One region of the Candidatus Thiodiazotropha sp. CDECU1 genome, then DNA from elsewhere that is predicted to be linked to it. Evidence: predicted binding sites of a transcription regulator. Region 1 holds the regulator's gene; each other region holds the start of a gene.
What was found. Region 1 encodes FNR, which switches genes on or off when oxygen is low (the NO sensors DNR and NnrR bind a similar motif). Its sites were predicted from a motif close to TTGATNTANATCAA; they were not measured.
Positions count from the first base shown of each region.

Region 2: a site for FNR is predicted at 5,449-5,462, ahead of R2K28_RS08960 (multiheme c-type cytochrome). Genes of this name have one in related genera too.
Region 3: a site for FNR is predicted at 3,644-3,657, ahead of R2K28_RS10285 (cytochrome c oxidase subunit 3 family protein). Genes of this name have one in related genera too.

Region 1 covers NZ_OY734020.1:3,507,663-3,515,602, reverse strand. Annotated here, with positions in the region: gene R2K28_RS16005 (lytic transglycosylase) at 1-139, opposite strand, end outside; gene R2K28_RS16000 (class I SAM-dependent methyltransferase) at 330-1,112, shown strand; gene rnhA (ribonuclease HI) at 1,087-1,527, shown strand; gene dnaQ (DNA polymerase III subunit epsilon) at 1,527-2,228, shown strand; gene fnr (fumarate/nitrate reduction transcriptional regulator Fnr) at 2,225-2,983, opposite strand; gene R2K28_RS15980 (sulfur globule family protein) at 3,152-3,526, opposite strand; gene R2K28_RS15975 (CTP synthase) at 3,876-5,507, shown strand; gene kdsA (3-deoxy-8-phosphooctulonate synthase) at 5,504-6,337, shown strand; gene eno (phosphopyruvate hydratase) at 6,428-7,711, shown strand; gene ftsB (cell division protein FtsB) at 7,737-7,940, shown strand, end outside.
Region 2 covers NZ_OY734020.1:1,968,380-1,976,319, reverse strand. Annotated here, with positions in the region: gene R2K28_RS08985 (heme lyase CcmF/NrfE family subunit) at 1-525, shown strand, start outside; gene R2K28_RS08980 (DsbE family thiol:disulfide interchange protein) at 532-1,077, shown strand; gene R2K28_RS08975 (cytochrome c-type biogenesis protein) at 1,082-1,564, shown strand; gene ccmI (c-type cytochrome biogenesis protein CcmI) at 1,561-2,853, shown strand; gene fusA (elongation factor G) at 3,113-5,149, shown strand; gene R2K28_RS08960 (multiheme c-type cytochrome) at 5,741-7,234, shown strand; gene R2K28_RS08955 (tetratricopeptide repeat protein) at 7,336-7,782, shown strand; gene R2K28_RS08950 (c-type cytochrome) at 7,810-7,940, shown strand, end outside.
Region 3 covers NZ_OY734020.1:2,271,202-2,279,141, forward strand. Annotated here, with positions in the region: gene R2K28_RS10265 (nitric oxide reductase activation protein NorD) at 1-1,443, opposite strand, end outside; gene R2K28_RS10270 (hypothetical protein) at 1,482-1,907, opposite strand; gene R2K28_RS10275 (CbbQ/NirQ/NorQ/GpvN family protein) at 1,888-2,706, opposite strand; gene R2K28_RS10280 (cytochrome C oxidase subunit IV family protein) at 2,717-2,992, opposite strand; gene R2K28_RS10285 (cytochrome c oxidase subunit 3 family protein) at 2,999-3,580, opposite strand; gene R2K28_RS10290 (cytochrome c oxidase subunit 3 family protein) at 3,805-4,404, shown strand; gene R2K28_RS10295 (cytochrome C oxidase subunit IV family protein) at 4,418-4,705, shown strand; gene R2K28_RS10300 (hypothetical protein) at 4,843-5,103, opposite strand; gene R2K28_RS10305 (CDGSH iron-sulfur domain-containing protein) at 5,313-5,963, opposite strand; gene R2K28_RS10310 (DM13 domain-containing protein) at 6,055-6,531, opposite strand; gene R2K28_RS10315 (nuclear transport factor 2 family protein) at 6,635-6,982, opposite strand; gene R2K28_RS10320 (thioredoxin family protein) at 7,170-7,700, opposite strand; gene R2K28_RS10325 (histidine phosphatase family protein) at 7,740-7,940, opposite strand, start outside.

The DNA of each region.
Region 1 (7,940 bases):
CTACTTGCTGCAGCGCACTTGTAGCGCCGCCGTTGGGCAGGCTTTGACAGGCAGCGAGGAGACAGATGGCGAATAGGTTCATAATACGCAGGGGAATCTTGAAATACCGCATCGAATTGTTAAGGCTTGTTGTAGGCATACTCTATATCGGAGGAAAATAGTATCAGAGCCGCGTATCATTTCCATGGCTGGTGCTCCATATTGCGTGGTAACCCGTAGCTGACTGCCATTCGGGCATACCTCCTGATAACCTGATGCCTCTATTGAGGCGTACCGGACTGCACAGATTACCTGACAGTAGTGTCGGTAGCAAAGTAGATACCTTAACAATGAGAGACAATAAGTCGTTGAATTTGGGATCTTGTCAGCAGAAACAACTACAAAACTGGTTTGCGAGTGATTTGGGCAGGCTATTGGCTGAGCAGGAGGCAGAGTGTCTGGATTCCCGGGTTGCCACCCTGTTTGGCTACCATGTGGTGCAGCTGGGGCTCCCCTATGACAATCAGGATTTACTCAAGCAGAGTCCGGCCCGCAACCGGGTTGTCATGGGGATCGGGGGGGATAGCTCGGGGGTAGGTCTGCGAGCCCAAAGCCATCGCCTGCCCTTTGCCAGCGACAGTGTGGATGGGATGGTGTTGCCCCATACCCTCGATTTTGCTGCCGATCCCCATCAAGTCCTGCGGGAGGTGGAACGTGTGTTGATCCCTCAGGGTAAGGTGCTGCTGAGTGGTTTCAATCCCTGGAGTCAATGGGGCCTGTGGCGTCTGTTGCACCTGCGTTCCACCTCTGTTCCCTGGTGCGGGCACTTCTTCAGCGGGAAGCGGATCCAGGACTGGTTCTCATTGCTTGGCTTTGAGTTGGAAGAGGTGGTCTATCTTCACTACCGACCCCCGGTATCCCACCTGCCCATTATGCAGAGACTCGCCTTCATGGAGGGGATTGGGGAAAAGATCTATCCAAGGCTTGCTGGTGTATATGTCATACTCGCGGTCAAGCGGGAGGTTATCGTGACACCGCTGCGCTCAAAATGGCGGGTGAAAAAACGGGTCCTGCCCACCGCAGCAGAACCCACGATGAGAAATTCAGATGGCTCAAGTTGTAGAAATATATAGTGATGGCGCCTGTCGCGGGAATCCCGGCCCCGGGGGCTGGGGGGTTTTCTTACGCTATGGCCGACATGAAAAACAGCTGTTCGGCGGTGAGCCTGAGACCACCAACAACCGCATGGAGTTGTTGGCCGTCATCCGGGGTTTGCAGAGCCTGACGAAGAAAAGCCGGGTGAGGGTGACCACCGATTCCCAGTATGTCAAAAATGGCATCACCCAATGGATCCACAATTGGAAACGGAATGGTTGGAAAACGACGGCCAGAAAACCGGTCAAGAATGCGGATCTGTGGCAGATGCTGGATGCGGAGGTGAAACGCCATCAGGTAGAGTGGGCCTGGGTCAAAGGTCACTCCGGCCATCCGGAGAATGAGCTGGCGGATGATCTGGCCAACCGGGGGATCGAGGAAATTTTGAACTGATGCGACAAATAGTACTGGACACGGAAACCACGGGACTGGAACCGGAGCAGGGCCACAGGATCATCGAAATCGGTTGTGTGGAGATGGTTGATCGCAGGTTGACCGGAAATAACTTCCATCAATATCTGCAGCCAGATCGGGAGATCGATTTCGCAGCCATAGAGGTGCACGGCATCACCAACGAGTTTCTGGAGGATAAGCCCAGGTTTGGCGATGTGGCGCAGGACTTCATCGATTATGTGAGTGGGGCGGAGCTGATCATCCATAATGCCCCCTTCGATGTTGGTTTTCTCGACCATGAATTAGGTCTTATGCAGAGCCTTGCGAGAATCGATGGACTCTGCGCAGTCACCGATACCCTGGTGATGGCGAAAAAGATGCACCCGGGCCAGAGAAACAGCCTTGACGCCCTGTGCAAACGCTACGATATCGATAATTCTCACAGAGAGTTGCATGGCGCGCTTCTGGATGCCGAGATACTGGCCGATGTCTACCTGATGATGACAGGAGGGCAGGCTTCACTGGTATTGGATGGTGTCGCCACCGATGAATTTGGCGATAACTCAGCTGACACTATCCAACGTTTGCCGTCGAACAGGCCGGCGTTGAAGGTCGTTCATGCAAATCAGCAGGAACTCGAAGCCCATCAGTTGCAGTTGGATGCCATGGGTGAGTCTTGTGTCTGGTTAAAAAAGCATTAGATTCGGGACTGAGTCGACTTAGCCCGGTCTGTACCCTGGACGATCTCGTACAGGCGGGGGATGTCCAGCAGTTGCACATGCTTTCTCTCCACCTGCAGCAGGCTCTCGTCCTGGAAGCGGGTGAACAATCGGCTGACTGTCTCTACCGCAAGCCCCAAATAGTTGCCGATTTCGTGGCGTGACATACTGAGAAAAAAATCACTGGCTGAGAATCCGCGCTGTTTGAAACGTTCGGAAAAGCTGAGCAGGAAGGTGGCGAGCCTCTCCTCTGCACTCTTTTTGCCCAGCAGGGTCAGCATCTCTGTCTCCTGGCCGATCTCGCGGCTGAGCAGGCGATACATCTGATGCTGCAGGCTCGGCATGATGGAACTCAGGGATTCCAGTTGAGAGAAGGGGATCTCGCAGACAGCGGTGGTCTCAAGGGCGATTGCAGAGCAGTTATGGTTGTCGTCCTGAATGGCGTCCAAACCAATCAGTTCCCCCGGCAGGTGAAACCCAAGTACCTGTTCACCGCCATCTTCATTGGGTGAATAGGTTTTGACCGAGCCACTGGTGATGACTCTGAGGCTATGGAACTTGTCGCCACCCCGATAGAGATGATCACCGCGATGATAGGGGCGACCTCGCTTGATAATGGAGTCCAGGCGTTCTATGTCTTCAGGGGTGAGTCCCATGGGGAGGCAAAGGGTCGAAAGACTGCAGTTTTTGCAGGCGACCTTGATATTTTCAAATGAAACAACTTTTCTATTCGTCAAGGAACCGCTCCAACTCAAGGTGCACTCTTTTAGGGATTTCTCCCCTCCTATTTTTCCAGATGTTCTTGATCCGGATCAAGTAATTTTAGGATTTTTATTATCTTAGATCATATCCAATAAAAAAAGTCGGCCATGTGGCCGACTTTTTTAGTGCTCCTGGCTGATCGCTTATTTAGCGGGTGCAGCAGGCGCAGCCGGGGCTGCAGGTGGGTAGCCATAAGGTGCAGCACCACCGTATGGGGCGCCATACGGGGCACCACCATAGCCATACGGGGCACCACCATAGCCATATGGCGCGCCATAGCCGTAAGGACCGTAACCACCGTAGTCGCGATAGTAGTTATTGCCACGGCCATAGCCGGAACCACGCCCACTGCCACTCATACCAAAGCTGAAGTCGCCGGAACCATCGCCCCAGCCGTCGCCCCAGCCATCGTTGTTCCAGCCACGGTTACCATAGCCGGGACCGCCCCACCATGCTGATGCGGTTGTGGAGACAGCAACGAGAGCAGCGACGCTCAGGACCTTAGCAAATTTAATCATGCTTTCTTCCTCATATAATTAAGATTGATTTTTTATTGACTACTTTTTCTAATGGAAACAAGTAGTTGGTCGTTACGCATTGATAAATGGTTAGTGGCTAATATCAAGAATCCTTGTTCTGTTCGGCTTAGTCACACCGAGTAACAGCCAACTGGTCTCTGTGGTTGTTATTGCGAAAATCGCCAATCGATTATAGACCCTAGGGCGCTTAAATAAAATGTCCTTATGAGACTATTGCAAGAGTTATGTCGCATTAGCTCACTATTAATGCGATTGAGAGAGGCGGTCTGATCTGTTACTGTTTCCTTCCGTCCGTTTTCCCTTTTCCAGCGCATTAACTAGAAGCTTCATGACTAGATTTATATTCATTACGGGCGGTGTTGTCTCCTCCCTTGGTAAAGGAATCGCATCCGCTTCCCTGGCTGCACTGCTCGAGGCCCGCGGGCTCGATGTCACCATGATCAAGCTCGATCCCTACATCAACGTTGATCCGGGTACCATGAGTCCATTCCAGCATGGCGAGGTTTTCGTTACCGATGACGGGGCCGAGACCGACCTCGATCTTGGGCACTATGAGCGTTTCATCCGCAGTACCATGGGGCGGAACAATAACTTCACTACCGGCCAGATCTACGACAGCGTGATTCGTAAGGAGCGCAAGGGAGAGTATCTGGGAGGTACTGTGCAGGTGATTCCCCATATCACCAATCAGATCAAAGAGAGTGTCTTGCTGGGTGCTGATGATAAGGATATCTGCCTGGTGGAGATCGGTGGCACGGTGGGTGACATCGAGTCACTGCCCTTTCTGGAGGCGATCCGTCAGATGGGTGTGGAGTTGGGGCCGCAACGGGTGATGTTCATGCATCTGACTCTGGTGCCCTATATCAAGGCATCCGGCGAGATTAAGACCAAGCCGACACAGCACTCGGTCAAAGAGTTGCGCTCCATCGGTATCCAACCCGATATTCTGGTGTGCCGTTCCGAGCGGCCCCTGCCTGAAACCGAACGCAAAAAGATTGCGCTTTTCACCAATGTACCGGAAAAGGCGGTTATATCCGCAGTAGACGCAGACTCTATCTATCGTATTCCAGTGCTGCTGCATGCCCAGGAGATGGACGAACTGGTCAATCAGCGTTTCAACCTGGACCTGCCACCGGCAGACCTGTCTGAATGGGAGGCGTTCCTGGAGGGTCTCGATAACCTGGCCGAAGAGGTCAAGATCGCCATGGTGGGGAAATATGTGCATCTTACGGAGGCCTATAAATCCCTCTCTGAAGCCTTGGTACATGCTGGAGTCCATACCGGCAACCGGGTGGTGATTCACTATGTTGATTCGGAACAGCTGGAGAAGAGCGGGCTTGATAGCCTGGAGGGGATGGATGCCATCCTGGTGCCCGGCGGTTTCGGTAATCGTGGTGTTGAGGGCAAGATTGCGGCAGTTCAATATGCCCGTGAAAATGGCATTCCCTATCTGGGGATCTGTCTCGGGATGCAGGTTGCAGTGATTGAGTTTGCCCGTCATGTGGCCGGGTTGGAGGGTGCCCACAGTACCGAGTTCAAGCGCGACACACCACACCCGGTCATCGGGCTGATCACTGAGTGGTTGAATGCGGACGGCAAGGTTGAGAAACGTACCGAGGAGTCGGATCTGGGTGGAACCATGCGCCTGGGTGGGCAGCAGTGTCGTCTGGAGTCCGATAGCAAGCCCTACCAGCTGTATGGCGAGGAGATCATCACCGAGCGCCATCGCCACCGTTACGAGTTCAACAACAGCTATCTGGATAATATTGTCACTTCCGGGATGAAGGTATCGGGCCGTTCAGTTGATGGACGCTTGGTGGAGATTGTGGAGATCCCGGATCATCCCTGGTTCGTGGCCTGCCAGTTCCATCCGGAGTTTACCTCGACCCCGCGCTATGGCCATCCGCTCTTTTCCGGTTTCATCGAGGCGGCGAGAAAGCATCGGGACAGCAAGGCATGAAGCTATGCGACTTCCAGGTTGGACTGGATCGGCCGCTGTTCCTGATCGCAGGTCCCTGTGTCATCGAGAGTGAGCAGTTGGCCCTGGATACGGCAGGGGAGTTGCAACAGCTGACCCAGGCCCTTGGTATCCCGTTCATCTACAAATCCTCCTTCGATAAGGCGAATCGCTCCTCCGCCGAGAGCTTTCGCGGACCGGGTCTTGAACAGGGTTTAAAGATTCTGCAACAGGTCAAATCATCGATCGGTGTACCGGTGTTGACCGATGTGCATGAAGATACCCCACTGCAAGAGGTTGCATCGGTGGTGGATCTCCTGCAGACCCCAGCCTTTCTCTGCCGTCAGACCAACTTTATCCAGAATGTGGCCCGCCAGGGTCTGCCGGTGAATATCAAGAAGGGGCAATTTCTCGCACCCTGGGACATGACCCACGTGGTGGCCAAGGCGAAGGCCACGGGCAATGAACGGATCATGGTGTGTGAGCGGGGTGTCTCCTTCGGCTACAATAATCTGGTTTCGGATATGCGCTCCCTGGCGGTGATGCGCGATACCGGTTCGCCAGTGGTCTATGACGCCACCCATTCGGTTCAGTTGCCGGGGGGGCAGGGTAGCAGTTCAGGGGGACAGCGTGAATTTGTCCCGGTACTGGCACGGGCGGCGGTTGCAGCTGGCGTGTCGGGTCTGTTCATGGAGACCCATCCACAACCGGACAAGGCACTCAGCGACGGGCCGAATGCCTGGCCGCTGCCCAGGATGAGGGAACTGCTCGAGACGCTGGTTGAGATCGATCATCTTGTGAAAGGGAAACAATTGGCTGAGATGTCACCCTAAGGCTGTTACATACACCTGGCTGTAACACTATCTTGGTTAACTGTTATCACCACATTTATTTACTGAAAGCATACAGAATACGGAGACAACATGTCTGAAATTGTTGATGTTCGTGGACGAGAGATCCTCGATTCACGGGGCAATCCCACCGTCGAGGCCGACGTGATCACCGCAGACGGCGCCATCGGCCGTGCGCTGGTGCCGTCGGGTGCCTCCACCGGCTCCCGGGAAGCCCTCGAATTGCGTGATGGGGACAAGGCCCGCTATCTGGGCAAAGGGGTTTTAAAGGCGGTAGCCAATATCAATGGTCCCATCAAAGAGGCACTGATGGGGATGGAGGTGATCGATCAGGCGGCCGTGGATCAGTGCATGCTCGATCTGGATGGCACCGAAAACAAATCCAAGTTGGGTGCGAACGCCCTGCTTGGGGTATCCCTGGCGGCAGCTCACAGCGCTGCCCAGGAGAGGGCCCTGCCACTCTATCGTTCATTGGCCTCCGGGCCCTACCGGCTGCCTGTGCCGATGATGAATATCATCAATGGCGGGGCGCATGCGGATAACAGCGTCGATCTGCAGGAGTTTATGATCCTGCCGGTGGGTGCCGGATCCATTCGTGAGGCGGTCCGGTACGGTGCCGAGGTCTTCCATGCCCTGCAGAGTGTATTGAAAAAACGCGGTCTGGCTACCGCGGTGGGTGACGAGGGGGGCTTCGCCCCCAACCTGCCTTCTAACGAGGCCGCGATCGAGGTCATCCTGGAGGCTGTCGGCAATGCAGGCTTCAGCGCCGGTAAGGATATCTATCTCGGCCTGGATGTGGCCAGCTCAGAATTCTATGCGGATGGGGTCTACAACCTGGCCTCCGAGGGCCGCAAGTTTTCCGCAGACGAGTTTGCCGACTATCTCTCTGCCTGGGTCGATCAGTACCCGATCATCACCATCGAGGACGGCATGGATGAGGGCGACTGGGAGGGTTGGAAACTGTTGACCGAAAAGCTCGGGCAGCGGGTACAGCTGGTGGGTGACGACCTGTTTGTCACCAACACCAAGATTCTGCAGCGCGGTATCGATGAGAAGGTGGCCAACTCCATCCTCATCAAGGTCAACCAGATCGGTACACTGACTGAAACCCTGGCGGCGATCGATATGGCGGCTGCTGCCGGTTATAGCGCGGTGGTGTCCCATCGCTCCGGAGAGACCGAGGATACCACCATTGCGGATCTGGTGGTGGCCACAGGTACCGGCCAGATCAAGACCGGCTCGCTTTCCCGTTCGGATCGGGTGGCCAAGTACAATCAGCTGATGCGCATCGAGGATCAGCTGGGCGGGGATGCCGTCTATGCGGGTAAGGATGCATTTCCCGTGTCGGTGGACTGATCCCGGTGTCAACAGGCCCTAGCCCGTGCGAGTGGTAATAGCCATACTGGTCGGACTGCTGCTTTTTTTGCAGTACCGCCTGTGGGTGGGCGAGGGGAGCCTGGCTGAGGTCAACAATCTGAAACAGGAGATCAGCCAACTGCAGAAGGAGTTGGTGGGGTTGCGGGAACGCAACCGCGCCCTGCAGGCGGAGGTGGAGGATCTGCGCAGCGGTCAGACCGCCATCGAA
Region 2 (7,940 bases), 1.5 Mb from region 1:
AGCTATTACGGTATGGTTCTCGCCCATCTGGGCGTAGCGATGTTCATCGTTGGCGTTACCATGGTCAGCAACTACGGCATCGAATCCGATGTGCGTATGAGCCCCGGTGATGTAAGTGATATCGCCGGCTACAGCTTTAAGTTCGAAGGTGTGAATCGCACACCAGGACCAAACTACAATGCCCATCGCGGGCGTTTCCATGTCTCCAAGGATGGCCAACAGCTGACCACCCTGGAGCCGGAAAAGCGCACCTATTTCGTGCAGACCAAACCGATGACAGAGGCGGCGATCGATTGGGGCATAACCCGCGACCTCTATGTATCCCTGGGCGAACCCCTGGGTGGTGGCGATTGGAGTCTGCGTCTCTACTATAAACCCTATGTCCGCTGGATATGGCTGGGTGGACTGCTGATGGGCCTGGGAGGCATTCTTGCGGTCACCGATCGGCGCTATCGTACCGCCAGGGTGAAGGCCGCGCAGCAGGTCAATAGTGCCAATGCCGCACCGGCTGCGTCAGGGAGTTAACCACCAATGAATCGTTATCTTCGCTACTCCGTTCCTCTGCTGATATTCGTCCTGATAGCGTCATTCCTCGCCTGGGGTCTCAAGCGGGACTACGACCCCAGGCATATCCCCTCACCACTGGTGGGTAAGTCGATTCCGGAATTTTTGCTTCCAACCGTGGAGAGCCCCGATACCATGGTGAAATCGAGTGATCTCCAGGGTAAGGTCTATCTCCTCAACGTGTGGGCGACCTGGTGTGTCTCCTGCCGTGCCGAGCACGAAACCCTGGTCCGTCTCTCCCGCTCGGGTAAAATTGATATCATCGGCCTCAACTGGAAAGACGAAAGGGATAAGGCCCAGGTCTGGTTGCGCCAGCTTGGAGATCCCTACAGTGTGAATATATTCGATAAGAAGGGACGCACCGCCATCGACCTGGGGGTGTATGGGGCGCCGGAGACCTTTTTGGTGGACAGCAAGGGTATTATTCATTACAAACATGCAGGCCCGCTGACCATGCAGCTGTTCAATGAGACACTCCTGCCCATGATTGAAGATTTAAAGCGAAAAGGATAAGTACGTGCGAGTGTTTGTATTGACTCTGTTTCTGTTTCTGACTCTCTCTCCCGCAACTCAAGCCACGACCCTGGCGGATTACAGCTTCGATGAGCCGGACAAAGCCGAGGATTTCCGTGCCATCATCGAGGAGATGCGATGCCTGGTATGCCAGAATGAGTCCTTGGCCGGATCCAATGCCGAACTCGCTGTCGACCTGCGAAATGAAATATACGAGATGATGAAGAGTGGTAAGGAGAAGCAGGATATTATCAACTTCATGGTTGCCCGCTACGGGGATTTCGTGCTCTACAGTCCACCTCTCAAACCCACAACCTATCCGATTTGGTTTGGTCCCCTGATCGTATTCCTGGTGGGTGGAGTCGTGCTTTTCCGCATTCTGAAACGTAAAAGCGTTACCCGGGAAACAGAGCTTTCCGTGGAAGAGGAACAACGACTCAATCGCTTGTTAAAACAGTCGACCGACAAAAGAGACGCTGATCAATGACCCTATTCTGGATAATTATCGCCGGGTTCACGCTCCTGGCAATGGGATTTGTCGCATTGCCATTGATGCGTAAACAGGTTGCCAGCGGCATCACATCCGATGAACTCAATCTGGCCGTGTTCAAGCAGCAGCTGGCTGAATTGGATAGTGATCTGGCAGCAGGCATGCTCGACCAGGCCCGTTATGACGCGGCACGCAAGGATCTTGAAAAAGAGCTGCTCTCAGATGTTTCCGAAGAGGCGCAACAGAGTGATAGCAAAAGCTCTGGCCAGGTCATGGCACTATCCGCACTGGCGATACCCCTGGCGGCCCTGGTGATATACCTATTCATCGGTTCCCCCGAGATCATTCAACGCCTGGCCAGTCAGCCAGCAGGCATGCCCACGGCATCCACTCAATCCCCACCTCAGGGCGATTCAATGCAGAATCTGCCGCCGATGGAAGAACTGGTCAAGCGACTTGCCACGAAATTGCAGGAGCAGCCCGACAACCAGGAGGGCTGGGTCATGCTGGGGCGCAGCTACATGGCGATGAACGATGCATCAGCCGCTATCAATGCGTTTGAACGCGCCATGCAGATCAGTGATGAGAATATCGGTCTACTCCTGGCGTACGCCGAAGCCATTGCATCCAATACCGGAAATGACTTTACCGGACGGGCTGCGCCGATGGTGGAAAAGGCGTTCCAGTTGGAACCGGAGAATCCCAATGTGCTATGGATAGCCGGTATACTCGCCTACCAACGTGCCGATTTCCAGGGCGCCCTCGACCGCTGGTCCGCACTGCGGGAGATGTTGAAACCCCAGAGTGCTGAACTCGAATCCGTCAACAGTGCCCTGGATGACGTCCGCTCACAATTGGGACTCCCTGCTGAGGAACCGGCGCTGCCCAGCATCGCTCAGGCCAAAAAACCGGCGCCAGTGAAGGACCCTGCCGCTGCTGGCAAGTCGGTCAAAGTCGAGATTTCACTCTCCCCGGAAATGCGCGATAAGGCAAAACCCGATGACCTGCTGTTCATCTATGCAAAGGCTATGAGTGGCCCCCCCATGCCGTTGGCGGCGGTACGCAAAAGGGTCAGCGACCTGCCCCTTTCCATCAGCCTGGATGACAGCATGGCGATGATGCCACAGATGAAACTCTCCAAATTCTCGGAAGTCTCCGTGGGTGCACGCATATCCCTGTCGGGTAATCCCACCGCACAGAGTGGCGATCTCGAGGGTGAAATCAGCGCTGTCAGCCCGGGCCAGGCGGAAATCGTAAAGGTCGTGATAAATTCGGTTCACCCGTGACCAGAATCAGCTGAGCAAAAAATACCTGCTACAGACTACCCGTTCGAACTGGTGGATAACGGATCAGGATCGATGCCTATCGGCTCGAGCCAGCAGTGGCAAGTGATGAGGTTTTTCTTACATTTTCCTGTTCAAGCTCAACAACTCCGGGATTCTGGTTGATATACTGGCCTAACCAGAAGAAAACTAATATCCTTTCGCGGGTATCTTCCATCAATCGTCTCGGATAGACCCGCGTATTCCGCTGATAGGAGTCAATATGGCCAGTTATTCGACCCACGACATTCGTAATATCGCCCTGGTAGGGCATGCAGGCGCTGGCAAGACCAGTCTGATCGAATCGTTACTGCATAAAAGCAGATCCATTCCCAGTGCTGGCAGCATAGCACGAGGCGACACTGTCTGTGATTACGAAGAGATGGAGAAAGAATTTCAGCACTCTCTCGACATCGCCGTCGTCCATCTCAGCCATGAGGAGAAACAGGTCAACATCATCGACACCCCGGGATACGCTGACTTTCTAGGCCGGGGCATCAGTATCCTTCCAGCGGTCGAGACAGCGGCCGTGGTGGTCAACGCCAGCACGGGTATCGAATCCATCACGATCCAGATGATGGAAGCGGCAAAGCGCAGAAATCTGTGCCGATTCATCATCGTCAATAAGATCGATGCAGATGGGGTCGACTACCAAGAGTTGATGAATAGCCTGCAAGAGACCTTCGGCAAAGAGTGTCTTCCCATCAACCTGCCCGCTGATAACGGGCAAAGGGTCATTGACTGCTTTTTTCAGCCAGGCGGTGATGCAACCGATTTCTCCTCCATATCCCAGGCCCACGACAATATGATCGATCAGGTGGTTGAGGTTGACGAGGAGTTGATGGAACTCTATCTGGAGCAGGGCGAGGCACTGCAACCGGATCAACTTCACGACCCCTTCGAAAAAGCCTTGCGTGAGGGACATCTGATACCTGTCTGCTTCACCTCTGTTGAAAATGGTGCCGGAATCGATGAACTCCTGACCCTGTTTGCACGCCTGATGCCCGACCCGACCGAAGGTAACCCTCCCCCGTTCATGAAAGGCGAAGGTGCGGATTTGCAGCCGGTCGAGGTCTCACCTGATCCTGACAAACATGTTATCGGGCATGTTTTCAAGGTCCTCAATGATCCCTATCGGGGCAAATTGGGGATCTTTCGCGTACACCAGGGAACCCTGGAAACCAATGCTCAACTCTATATCGGTGATGCGCGCAAACCCTTCAAGGTCAATCATCTGTTCAGGTTGCAGGGAAAAGAGCAGGACGAGATGCGTCAGGCCGTTCCCGGGGACATTTGTGCAGTGGCAAGGGTCGAAGATATCCACTTCGATGCCGTGCTGCATGACTCCCATGATGAGGATCACCATCATCTGCGCTCCATCGAGTGTCCACTACCTCTGTTTGGCCTTGCCATCACCACCACCAAACGGGGTGACGAACAGAAACTGAGCGATGCCCTGCACAAGCTGGAAGATGAAGATCCCTGTTTTCATGTCGAACACAATGTCAGTATGAACGAAACCGTGATGCGCGGTCTCGGTGAGATGCATCTTGAAGTGTTGCTGCAGCAAATCAAGAATAAATACGGTGTCGAGGTAGAGACACATCCCCCCAGCATCGCCTATCGCGAGACCATTACCCGCAAAGCCGAGGCAGACTATCGGCACAAAAAGCAGACCGGCGGCGCCGGTCAGTTCGGTGAGGTACATCTGCGCATAGAGCCCCTGGCCCGCGGCGAGGGTTTCGAGTTTGTCAACAAGATCGTCGGTGGTGCGATCCCGGGTCAATTCATCCCCGCTGTCGAAAAGGGTGTGAAACAGGCCATGGAGGAAGGTGCAATCGGCGGTTTTGCGATGCAGGATGTTCGCGTGGTTCTCTATGATGGAAAATACCATGCGGTCGACTCGAAAGAGATCGCCTTTGTCACTGCCGGCAAAAAGGCCTTTCTGGAGGCGGTTGCAAAGGCAGGACCGGTGATATTGGAGCCGATCGTCAACATCTCCATCACTACACCTGACAACTTCATGGGCGACTTGACCGGCGACCTGGCAGGCCGACGGGGACAAATCAGCGGCACCGAATCGGGTCGCAACAATACATTGATCATTAAGGGTCAGGCACCCCTGTCTGAATTGGAGGGGTATGCCACCCATATGAAAGCAATCACCGGTGGCGAAGGTAACTACACCATTGAGTTCAGCCACTACGAGGCAGTGCCCGCCAATGTCCAACAACAACTCAAATCAGCCAATCAAGGATAATAAATTTGATTGATAATTTTTTAATCAATTCCAGAGATAATAATACCCACTTATAGGTAGTCTTTTACGACATAGTAGGTAGACAAAAACCGCCCTGTTCAATTACAAAAACAGGGCGGTTTTTTTGCTTTTCGATTCTGACGAAAAAACTTAAAAACGATAATTATAAAAGTAAAAATATCCAATAAATAGCGCTGTAAAACGAGTTTTGGAAATATTCATTACAAAAACAAAAACAGCACTTATAAGCTATTTATTTGAACATTGAATATTGCAAAATAATTATTCCGTGGAAATGCTTGATCTAGATCAAGGCGGTCATCTTCCCGAATCGTTTTTATAGGCATGTGTAAGCATAATAATGAACAGGGTTTTACTGACTAGATATCAAGTGAAACCATGCAGTCCCCATATAAAATAAAACTTGGGGTTGGGGGAACAGTCGTAACGATCCATTCTGCTATTTGGCTTGCTAAACCTAGGGTGGGAGATTTCATTTGCTAACTTGCCTCTTCTTGCATCTCGATTGCATAGAGGCCTTGCTTTGCTCCTGAAACTCTACCTTTAAGTCAACCCATTAAGGAGGGAGCTATGAATTGCTTCAGTAATGGTCGGTTTACAGCGATACTGGGGAGTGTTGTAACTGGAATCACCCTGCTATTCCAGGTCACAACAGCCGATGCAGCACGACCTTCTGGCGAAATAGGTAAAGATTGGGGTAATCCGAAAGGCCAAGAGTGTATTGAATGTCACTGGCAAGAGGACCCAGGACTGACCATGGAGTGGAACAACAGTCAACATGGTCAGAGCGGTGTCAATTGCCTCGATTGTCATGAGGCCAAAGCGGATGACAAGGACGGTTTCGAGCATGAGGGACAACGCATCTCCATCATTGTCACCCCGAAGGACTGTTCGAAATGTCACTCCGTCGAGTTCGAAGAGATGGATGGCTCTCACCACTCCAAAGGTGGCCAGATACTCGCATCACTCGACAACCTCCTGGGTGAAGTAGTCGGCGGCCCCGCCGCTGTAAATGCCGGCTGCCGCCAATGTCACGGCTCCACGGTCGAAATAGGTGAAGACGGCAGACCGCTACCGACCACCTGGCCAAATACCGGCATCGGACGTATCAATCCGGACGGTTCATCGGGTTCCTGCACCGCCTGTCACGGCCGCCACCGCTTCTCCAAGGCCCAGGCCCGTACCCCAGACACCTGTGGTAAGTGTCATGTGGGTCCCGACCACCCGCAGATCGAGGTCTACAACGAATCCAAGCATGGCATCATCTATCGCGCCAAGGTCGATGAGATGAACATGGAGTCTGACAAGTGGGTCGCCGGTATCGACTACTCCGCCGCCCCCACCTGCGCCACCTGCCACATGAGCGCCGGTGGCAAAGAGGGTAAGACCCATAACGTGGGTGATCGTATCTCCTGGACCCTGCGTCCGCCGATCTCTCAGAAGATCAACCTGGTTCGCCTGGAGAACGGTGATGAGTTCGACGTCAAAGAGGGTAAGAAAATACCCAAGGTCGGTGACAAGGCCAAGGGTTCTACCGTGGTCGAGGTCGTGACCTGGAAGGAGCGTCGCAAGAAGATGCAGGAAGTCTGTAAGGCCTGCCACAGCGACAGCGTCATCAATGGCCACTATAACCAGTTCGACAACGTGGTGGAACTCTACAACGAGAAGTTCGCCAAGCCGATCGCCGCTGTAATGGGCGAGTTGAAAAAGAACGGCTATATCACCAAGGCCCCGTTTGACGACAAGATCGAGTGGACCTGGTGGGAGATCTGGCATCACGAAGGCCGCCGCGCACGTCACGGCGCGTCCATGAGTGGTCCTGACTATACCTGGTGGCACGGTATCTATGATGTGGCCAAGCACACCTACATGAAGTGGATACCTGAGCTGAAAGATGTGGCTATGAAGAAAGACGGCAACACCAAGTTCGCCGACGCCATGCTCGACAAGTACTTCCGTCCGATCGATGGCCATACCTGGTACTTTGAGGGTATGAGCAAAGAGGCCATCGATAAGGTGCGTAAGGGCTTTGAAGAACGCTATGGCAAAGGCGCTCTCAAATAAGATGGTGTAAGCAGTGGTTCAGGCCCCTTCAGGATCTTCCTGGAGGGGCCCTTCAGCAGCCACATATTTTTATATCTCAAACCTTACAACAGAGGTATTACATGCCAGTTTTTTATAAATACCTTATTGCAGCACTGCTCAGCTTAGGGATGGCCCTACCGGCACTGGCAAACAAGAACCCAGACAGATTAATCGAACGGGCGCAGGAGCAGGCAGAAGCTGGGGACCTGTTGGCGGCTCAGTCCACTCTCCAGGAGGTTGTCGAAACCGCCCCCTCCTCCCTGGCCTATACTCGTTTGGGTGGAGTTCATTTACTGCAACAGGCCTACTCCACAGGCATTAAGCATTTTCAACAGGCTATCATGCTCGATCAGTCAAACTCCAAGGCCTTCGTCGGTTTGGCTGTCGCCTACTTGCACATGGGCAGGTACCAGCTTGCCCGGGAGGCGCTGAAACAGGCGGAACAGCTGGATCCCGAGAAAAAACAAGAAATCGAAAAAGTGCTCACATGGTTGAATCAGCGTTCATCACAAGATTATGGGCATTGAGCATGTATTCCATCAGAGGAGATTTTCATGAACAGCAGAAAAACAACGCTACTGGTTATAACAATCAGTCTGCTACTGGGATGGGTTTTAGCCGGGTGCGCCACGCAAACTCAATCAGCAAAGGAATCCAAACCCTCCAAGCAGGCTGCGGCTGAGGC
Region 3 (7,940 bases), 1.2 Mb from region 1:
CTTGATCTGATGGACCCGGACAGGATCCCGCTTTCTCGATGAAAACCCATACAAGCCAAAGCTGTCCCCCGTGGCCGAAAGGGATTCGGCAAACAGATACAGGCTGTCACGAATGACATCGATTACACGATGGTGATTGTCTATCCAACTGTCGGTGGACAGGGAGAGATCGGCCAGCAGCAGACAACTCAGATCCCTGGCGCCTGTCCTGAGGTCCCGATAGAGATTGTCGGCGGCGGCGAGGTGGCCACTTTGCCGTTCCGCGGAGAAGCGCAGATAGGCCTCCAGGTCGATTTCGCTGCCATCCGCCTGGCCATGCTGCCAGCTGCGCGCAGGCATCAACTGTTGGAATTGGGCGCGTAACTGCTTGGCGGTCTTTTTCAGGTGTGGCGGCAGTTCGCTGGGCGGGGCATCCTGAGCCTGCAGGGTCATGATACGGCAGTGATCCTCCTGCATGACCTGGCGTTTCCAGTCCCACTCCGGCAGCAGCATGCCTTGTGCTACGATCTCATCGTCACAGGCCTCGGACGGTAGATCGAGATCGAACCTCAACTTCGATGCGACAGACTTCCCATCCCGGGTTACGCTGAATTGTTCCATCTGCTCCGCCGCTTGCATGGCCTCGTCCAGATCATCATTCTCCTCGGCCCCTCTGTCGACCTTGGCAAACTCTCCCCAGCTAAGAATGTTCTCCATACGGATGGTGATCAATCCCCCATCCGCTTCGGGCATCTCCCTGCGCTCTCCACGACGACTGCGCCCATCGTCCAGTGCCTTCGATTCACCGGCAGACCCATTCTCCTGATCACCGGCATCACCCCCCTGAACCCATCCGGGGGGAGACGGATGCAACCACAATGGTACCGGCCAGGGCGCGCGGCCGGCTGGCGGCAGATGCGGCATGCTGCCAGGGTTGATGAGTGCGCCCCTGATGGCCTGCTCCTGTGCCGCTTCATCCTCCCGCATTTTTTCCGGATCCGGACGTTGAGTCAGGTGCGCGGCCTGCAAGCGTTCATATCGCGCCACCATGCCCGGATATCTTTCCAGCGCCCGCTTCGTCAACTGCTGGTTCTTCAGCAACCAGGGGCCTCTTTCACCCTGATCACAGGCGGCCAATGCCGCCAGCCAGAAATAGAGATCCCGGTTCAACGAGTGCTGGGGAAAGAGATCGATGACTTCCGGCAAGCGCAAGGCATGTTCGTCACGCCAGGCCAGCTCTATCCGTGTTGCACTGCCCGCCACACGCTGCAACATGCCCCGTCTGGCATGGTGTTCGGTGGCCCCGGCAGCTTCGACCCGCAGTCCGCCGTCACCGCCAAAGGCGCGAAACAGAATACCCAGGGTATGGTTGAGATCGGTCAGACGCGCCGCAGCCTGCGGATAACGGTCCTGAGCCAGGCGGGTGATCAGTCGGTGCCAGAGTTCGCCGATCCTCTCTTCCATCGCCTAGCCTCCGGGTGACTCGATCGGGTTGATGATCATCAGGCCATACCCCGGCACGCCTCGGGCAATACCCGGCCGATAAGTGGGTAACGGAAACATTTACCCGCCATCGCCTTGGCGAGGCCCAGCATGCCGATGAGAATCAGGCTGGAGTGGCAGACCGTGAAGTAGATGATGACCACCATCCAGGTATAGGCGCCGTCATAACCGCCAAGCAGTAGAATAACCAGATTGACAATCACCAACAGCACCCCCGCCCAGAGAGAGGCTGAGACGGTTTGTTCAAGGTGTGATCGTGCGAGTGGTGGTAAGGATTTTGACTGCTTGAAATAGATGACCATCAGTATGACAAACGCGATACCCGGTATCAGCAGCAAATTTGCCAGATAGAGAGATTCCGCGGTGACAGCCATGCCTGTGCCCGGTGGATCCTGGGGAAAATTGTCACTGCCCGATTGTGGCATAGACGACCTCCATCAAGGCTGCCGCGGTTTCCAGGTCATCAGTCAACGGTTCCACCAGGGCGGCACGGCAGGCCTCGACAGGCTCGTACCCGCCCAGTATCAACGTGGCCGCGTATACCAGCAGTCTGGTAGAGGCCGCCTCCTCCAGGTCGTGATCCTTGAGGGCCCGCATGGCATTTGCCAAACGTACCAGTTGCCGGGCCATGTCACTCTCGATGCCGGTCTCGCCGATTAGGATTTCATGTTCCAGCTCCGGTGACGGAAACTCGAACCGGAGTGCCACGAAACGCTGCTTGGTGCTCGGCTTCATGCCTTTCAGCAGGTTCTGATAGCCGGGGTTATAGGAGACAACCAGCATGAAATCCGGCGGCGCCTTGAGGATCTCCCCGGTCCGTTCCAGGGGCAGGATACGCCGGTCGTCGGTCAGCGGATGGAGCACCACGGTGGTGTCCTTTCTCGCCTCGACCACCTCATCCAGGTAGCAGATGGCGCCCTCCCTGACAGCCCGGGTCAGCGGGCCATCCGACCAGTAGGTGCCGCCCTCCCCGATCAGATGCCGCCCAACCAGGTCCGCCGCACTCAGATCATCGTGACAGGCCACCGTGTAGACAGGCCGGTTGAGTTTGGCAGCCATATAGTTGATAAAGCGGGTTTTGCCACAACCGGTCGGGCCCTTGATCAGCAATGGCAACTGATGTTTATAGGCATACTCGAAGAGTTCGATCTCCTGTGCCTGGGGCTTATAGAACGGGAGTGACGGGTCAATATTCCGAGTGGTCACTACTACAGGTTTTTCCATCGATATTTCCTCATCCGACAAGAGTAAAGGCGACACCGATCAAACCACCGGGCAGAAACAACCAAAGACTGATCGGCCAGCGCCAGAAGCCCTTGATCTGTTTCAGACCCATAAAGTAGTCACCCACCATCTGCCCCTTTATCAGGGCAAAAGCCAATACTGTCAGCGAAACACCCAGCCCACCCAGGCCATATCGACCAATCAGGTAGGTTGCCAGTGTCATACACATCATGATCAGCCACACCCAGGTACAGGCACGGATACCAAAAACTGTGCGTCTAATCATTGCCGTTCATCTCATGATGTAGACCAGGGGAAACAGGATCAGCCAGACCAGGTCGACCATGTGCCAATAAGAAGCGCCTGTTTCAACCCCTGTATGTTCCCTGTCGCTGTACCCTCCCCTGTTGGCCTTCACCGCCACAGCGGCAAGGATCACCATGCCCATGATGACATGCATGAAATGAAAAAAGGTCAGTGACAGATAGAACATATAGAAAGTGTTTGTACTCAGCCTGATACCCGCATCGATATGGTGGACATACTCATGCCCCTTCACCATCAGGAAGAGTACCCCCATGACCAATGCCGCCAACAGCCAACGTACACACCCGCTACTGTCATCTTCACGAATGGAAGCCACCGCCCTGACAACGAAATAGCTGCTGGTGATCAAGGCGAATGTGTTGATCAGAGCCGCATCGCTGTCCAGGGTGCCCTGGTAGTGGTTGAACATTTCCACATTTTGCATACGGGTAAAAGCATAGGCCGCGAAAAACGCGGCAAATGCAGCCAGTTCAGCCAGTATGAAGACCCAGATCGCCAAATCTCCCGGGGGATACCGATTCGATTCGATTGTTGCCTGGGCCTGCACCTGCCTCAGTGCTCCTATAAAAAATTCACCTGTCCCATGCTAAAACAGGAGCGATTCTTCACCTTGATGAATATCAAGCTGTGTATGGGGTTTGGCTGGGCTTTAATTCAGTAGAGAAACAGTCATTTGATCCTTGTCAAAGCGCTATCGCCGGACGGACGGACAATGAGCCATCACACTATCCAAAGGTCCAAGCGGATTCCGTTTCCGATATCAATCCTCTCATGCCTGATCCCATAGCTCCCACAGCACAGGCAGTCATACCGGTAAAACACCATATACCCGGCAATATGGCTATCTGGGTAGGGATTCTCTCGGAAATGACCGAGTTCGCATTGATGTTCATCGTCTATTTCCTGGCCAAGGTCCACAATCCCGAGTTTTTCGCCGCAGGACCCCTGCAGCTGAATACCACCGCAGGCGTCTTGAATACCCTGGTGCTGCTCTCCAGCAGCTATTTCGTCATCAAGGCGATCAAATCGATCAGGATCGGCCAGGTCGATATGTGCCAGCGCTGGCTCTGGTCGGCCGTCGCCATGGGAGTGCTCTACCTGATCATCAAGTTCTACGAGTATCATTGGAACAGTGAACGGGGGCTGGCGACCGATACGGATATCTTCTTTACCGTCTACTACTACACCACCTTCAACCATCTGCTCCATGTCGGTTGGGGGAGCGGCGCAATATTATGGGCTATTATGGGAATCAGGATGGGTGGTATCACCCAGCATAACCACAGCGGCCTGGAGGCCGTTGCCGTCTACTGGCATATGATCGATCTGGCGTGGATTGTCATATTCCCCCTGCTCTATGTTCTACGTTGATTGGAGACGAAAGGTGTTCAACCCTAAATCCGTTGATTTCATTTGGCTGGTGTTGATGGGATTGACCCTGCTCAGCGCTGCGATTGCCGAGTCACCTGATCAGGGGTTGGTGTTGATCCTGGTGATCACCTTCACCGTGGCCTACAAGGGGCGCATGATTGTCGATCACTTTATGGAACTTAAAGATGCCAATCGGTTGCTGCGGAACAGTATGCGGGTCTATTTTTATGTTATTCCGGGGATGATTGTGGTGGTCTATCTCTTTCCGGAACTTATTGCCCGGCTTACCACATTGCAATAGTCGTACTGATTGAGGATAGCCGCAAACGAAATATTCCACCGATTCTCGATCAAATATCTCTTTATCAGCTGAGACTCACAGAAATTTAACAGTTTTTTAACAAGACCATCTGTCTCGTTATCATTAGTTATGTACAGCTAAGATTTAAGAAAGAGCTGCACGGTGTCTGCATGCACACCATCATGCTTCATGGCTGCAGCACCTTCTTCGCTTGCCATAAGTTCATTAAATTTTTCCATGTCGAGAATATTAGCGGTTAAACCTACCTTATTGGGATCTTCGACACATACAAATGTCTCAATGTCTTCTAAAACGCCCTTAAATATCTCCTCTCGTTTAGGTGAATTTAACCAATGGTCTACATCATCAACTGTATGAAATACAAGTGCTTTAAGCATAGTATATCTCCTTCATATTAGTGATTATTTATTGAAATTTTGTTTAATTGAGTCGTTTCATTCGCAGAAGAATAAAGACACATAACGCCTTTTAACTAAGAAACTTCTGATGATTCCTCTTTCCGTCATCCCGGCGCATGCCGGGATCCAGGAAAATCAAGCGCATAGATTCCGGCATTCGCAGGAATGACGGATTAATCAGACCTTCCCTAATCAGCTTTAAAATCCACACTGTTATGCGTGCCATCACAAAACGGCTTGTTTTTAGAAGCACCACAACGACACAGGGCCACTTTATCACCCTGCCAGGCTGCACGGCCGCTGCCGGCTTTGATTGTGACATTGCCCGACAACATTAGCGGACCATCTTTTAATGGGGTAACTTTTAATTTTCCACCGGTTTCCTTCAAGGGCTCGCCGGTCTCCCCTACCGCACCATAGTCTTTAAATTGACCATCATGACTATTGTCACAAAACGGCTTGTTTTTTGACAAACCACAGCGGCATAATGCAGCCCGGAATTCAGTGCCAGGCATATCGCTTGGTGATTGCTCTATTGCCAGATCACCCTTCAAAAAATAGGGGCCCTGATAAACAACGGTTACGGTGTTGTCTGACGCTGCGGTTTCGGTTATCCGGCCATCTTTGTTTTTGTAAACCAGTGCGCCACTTGGGCACCGCTCCACGATTTCCATAGTTTCTTTGGGGGATGAAAGGTCGGGTTGACACCAGGGATCTCTTCCTGCGACAAAAAGCTCCCCTTCCGAATATCCGCATTCACCGATGTGAATGCAGAGTCTTTGGTCCCATTCAACATCGATTTGGTTACCCGGATAGAGAAAAACCTGTTTTTTACCCATTGCGTCCTCCATCGGTCATCCAATAAATTGAGTATAGAAGCTTACAAAGCAGGGGTCGGCTTGGACTGATTGCATGCAAAGGCTGTATCCATTATCGGTACTTTGCGGATGTTATGAATTGGCCGAATGACTCGCACCAGACGATAACGCTATTGAAGTTCTCCGGGTCGATAGTTGGTGGAAGGTTTACAATGAAATTCTCGAATGTCTTGACGTCTCCCACACGAACCATATTGGCCTTCAGGCGATTGAAGTCTGATTCGGTCTCAACGAATTCCGGTGAAAGATACAGCTTGTAATCCGGGCCAGGCGCAAGCTTTCCCATCAGCGTGATGGATTTGGGGCCCACTGAGACCGTACCTTCTCCCCAATGCAGTACGTCGCTGCCTTCAAGATCTCTCTTGAATTCCGCTGTATAGCTGGCATTGGTGGACATTGCCTTTATCTCGGATGTACTGGGGGCAGGTGGAGCAGTAAGAATGGGCAGTGCGTAGATTCCAGCACCGAACCCTGCTAAGCCAACAAGACCGTGTGTTGCAATCAGCAATACTATCGTACGTACTTTCATAGTGACTCCGCGAATATACACATGCTACGTCCAGCAATTGTATGAATCAGTTACGATCGATGAAGGTTGTTAACGCTCATCTTAAGTGCACGACATCCTGCATTCATTCCTCATACAGATCTGAAGTGTCGGCAAATATCAGGTATTCATGGATACTTCGCCCCGCCATCTTGAACACATTGGCAAAGGGAACACTTAACTCGCTTCCACTCCGACGCGTATATGTAACAAGGCCATGACAAACAATCGCCCCATCAGCACTCCATACGTCTTCGATTTTATGTTCAACTCCAAGAATCGATTCGAAGAATACCGCTACATATTCTTCCACTTTGGCCTTCCCAACAACTGGCTTTTGGTTTCCGAATCGAAAAATGCAGTCATCCGTCAAATGCTCTGCAAATGCGTTAGCATTTTTTTTATCTATCGCCCCAAATAATTCTTCAATCATTTTCCTGACTCCAATGCGCCGTATTCATTGTTATTAACGAGCGCCCCTGTCTCTTTATCCATTTCCAGCCTAATATTTCTCAAATTCCTGATCAACGGCCATTATTTGTGGGTTCTTTCAGCAATCGATCGATATGGAACTTAAAGATGCCAATCGGATGTTGCGGAACAGTATGCGGGCCTATTTTTCAGTATAGTTGATCATAACCTGGCGCATCGCCTGAGATATCATCATTCGTAAGGACATAGCCTCGATCACCCGTGTGCACGGCTCTTAGTGAAGCCGCCAAAGACGCATCCAGGTAATAGCTGTACATCTCAATGGTGTTCACACCCAGCATCCGTTTGTGAATCTCCCTGCCCGTATGATCCAGAAATAGCAGCGTTGGCGTCACCCAGACCCTATAAGAGTCCGCAAATGCACCAGGCGACACCGAAGCGCCTTTAAAGTCGCGGATATTTTCAGCTGAGTCAAGGAGGATCTCCGTGATGACAACCTTGTCTTCGTAATCGCCACTGATCCGCATGGGGTGGATAATCTCCTTCTTCAAGCGCACACAGAAAGGACAATGGTGTTGAGAGACAATAAGTAGAATGGGCAGCCTTTCCTGTTTTGCCCGGGCTGCCAGTTGGGAAAGATCATTCTGTTGCAGTATGTCGGACGCATGGGTCTGAGAGGAAAAAGCAGTCGCCAGTAACAGGAGAAATAGATATCGCATATGATTTAACGAGCCCCCGTCTCGCTATGCCTAATATGTTCAAATATACTCATAAGTTCCGTAATCCCAATATTTTTTACCAGGACTTCGCGGGCCTAACCAGTTGTTTCCTCGTAGCTCTTTGGCCACAAAATGATTCAGAAAACCGTGACCAACAAAAAGAACGCTATGATGTTCGTTTGCTAATTCGATGAGCTTTTCAGAAGCCTTTTTAGCGCGGGTTTTAGCTATTGAAATTGA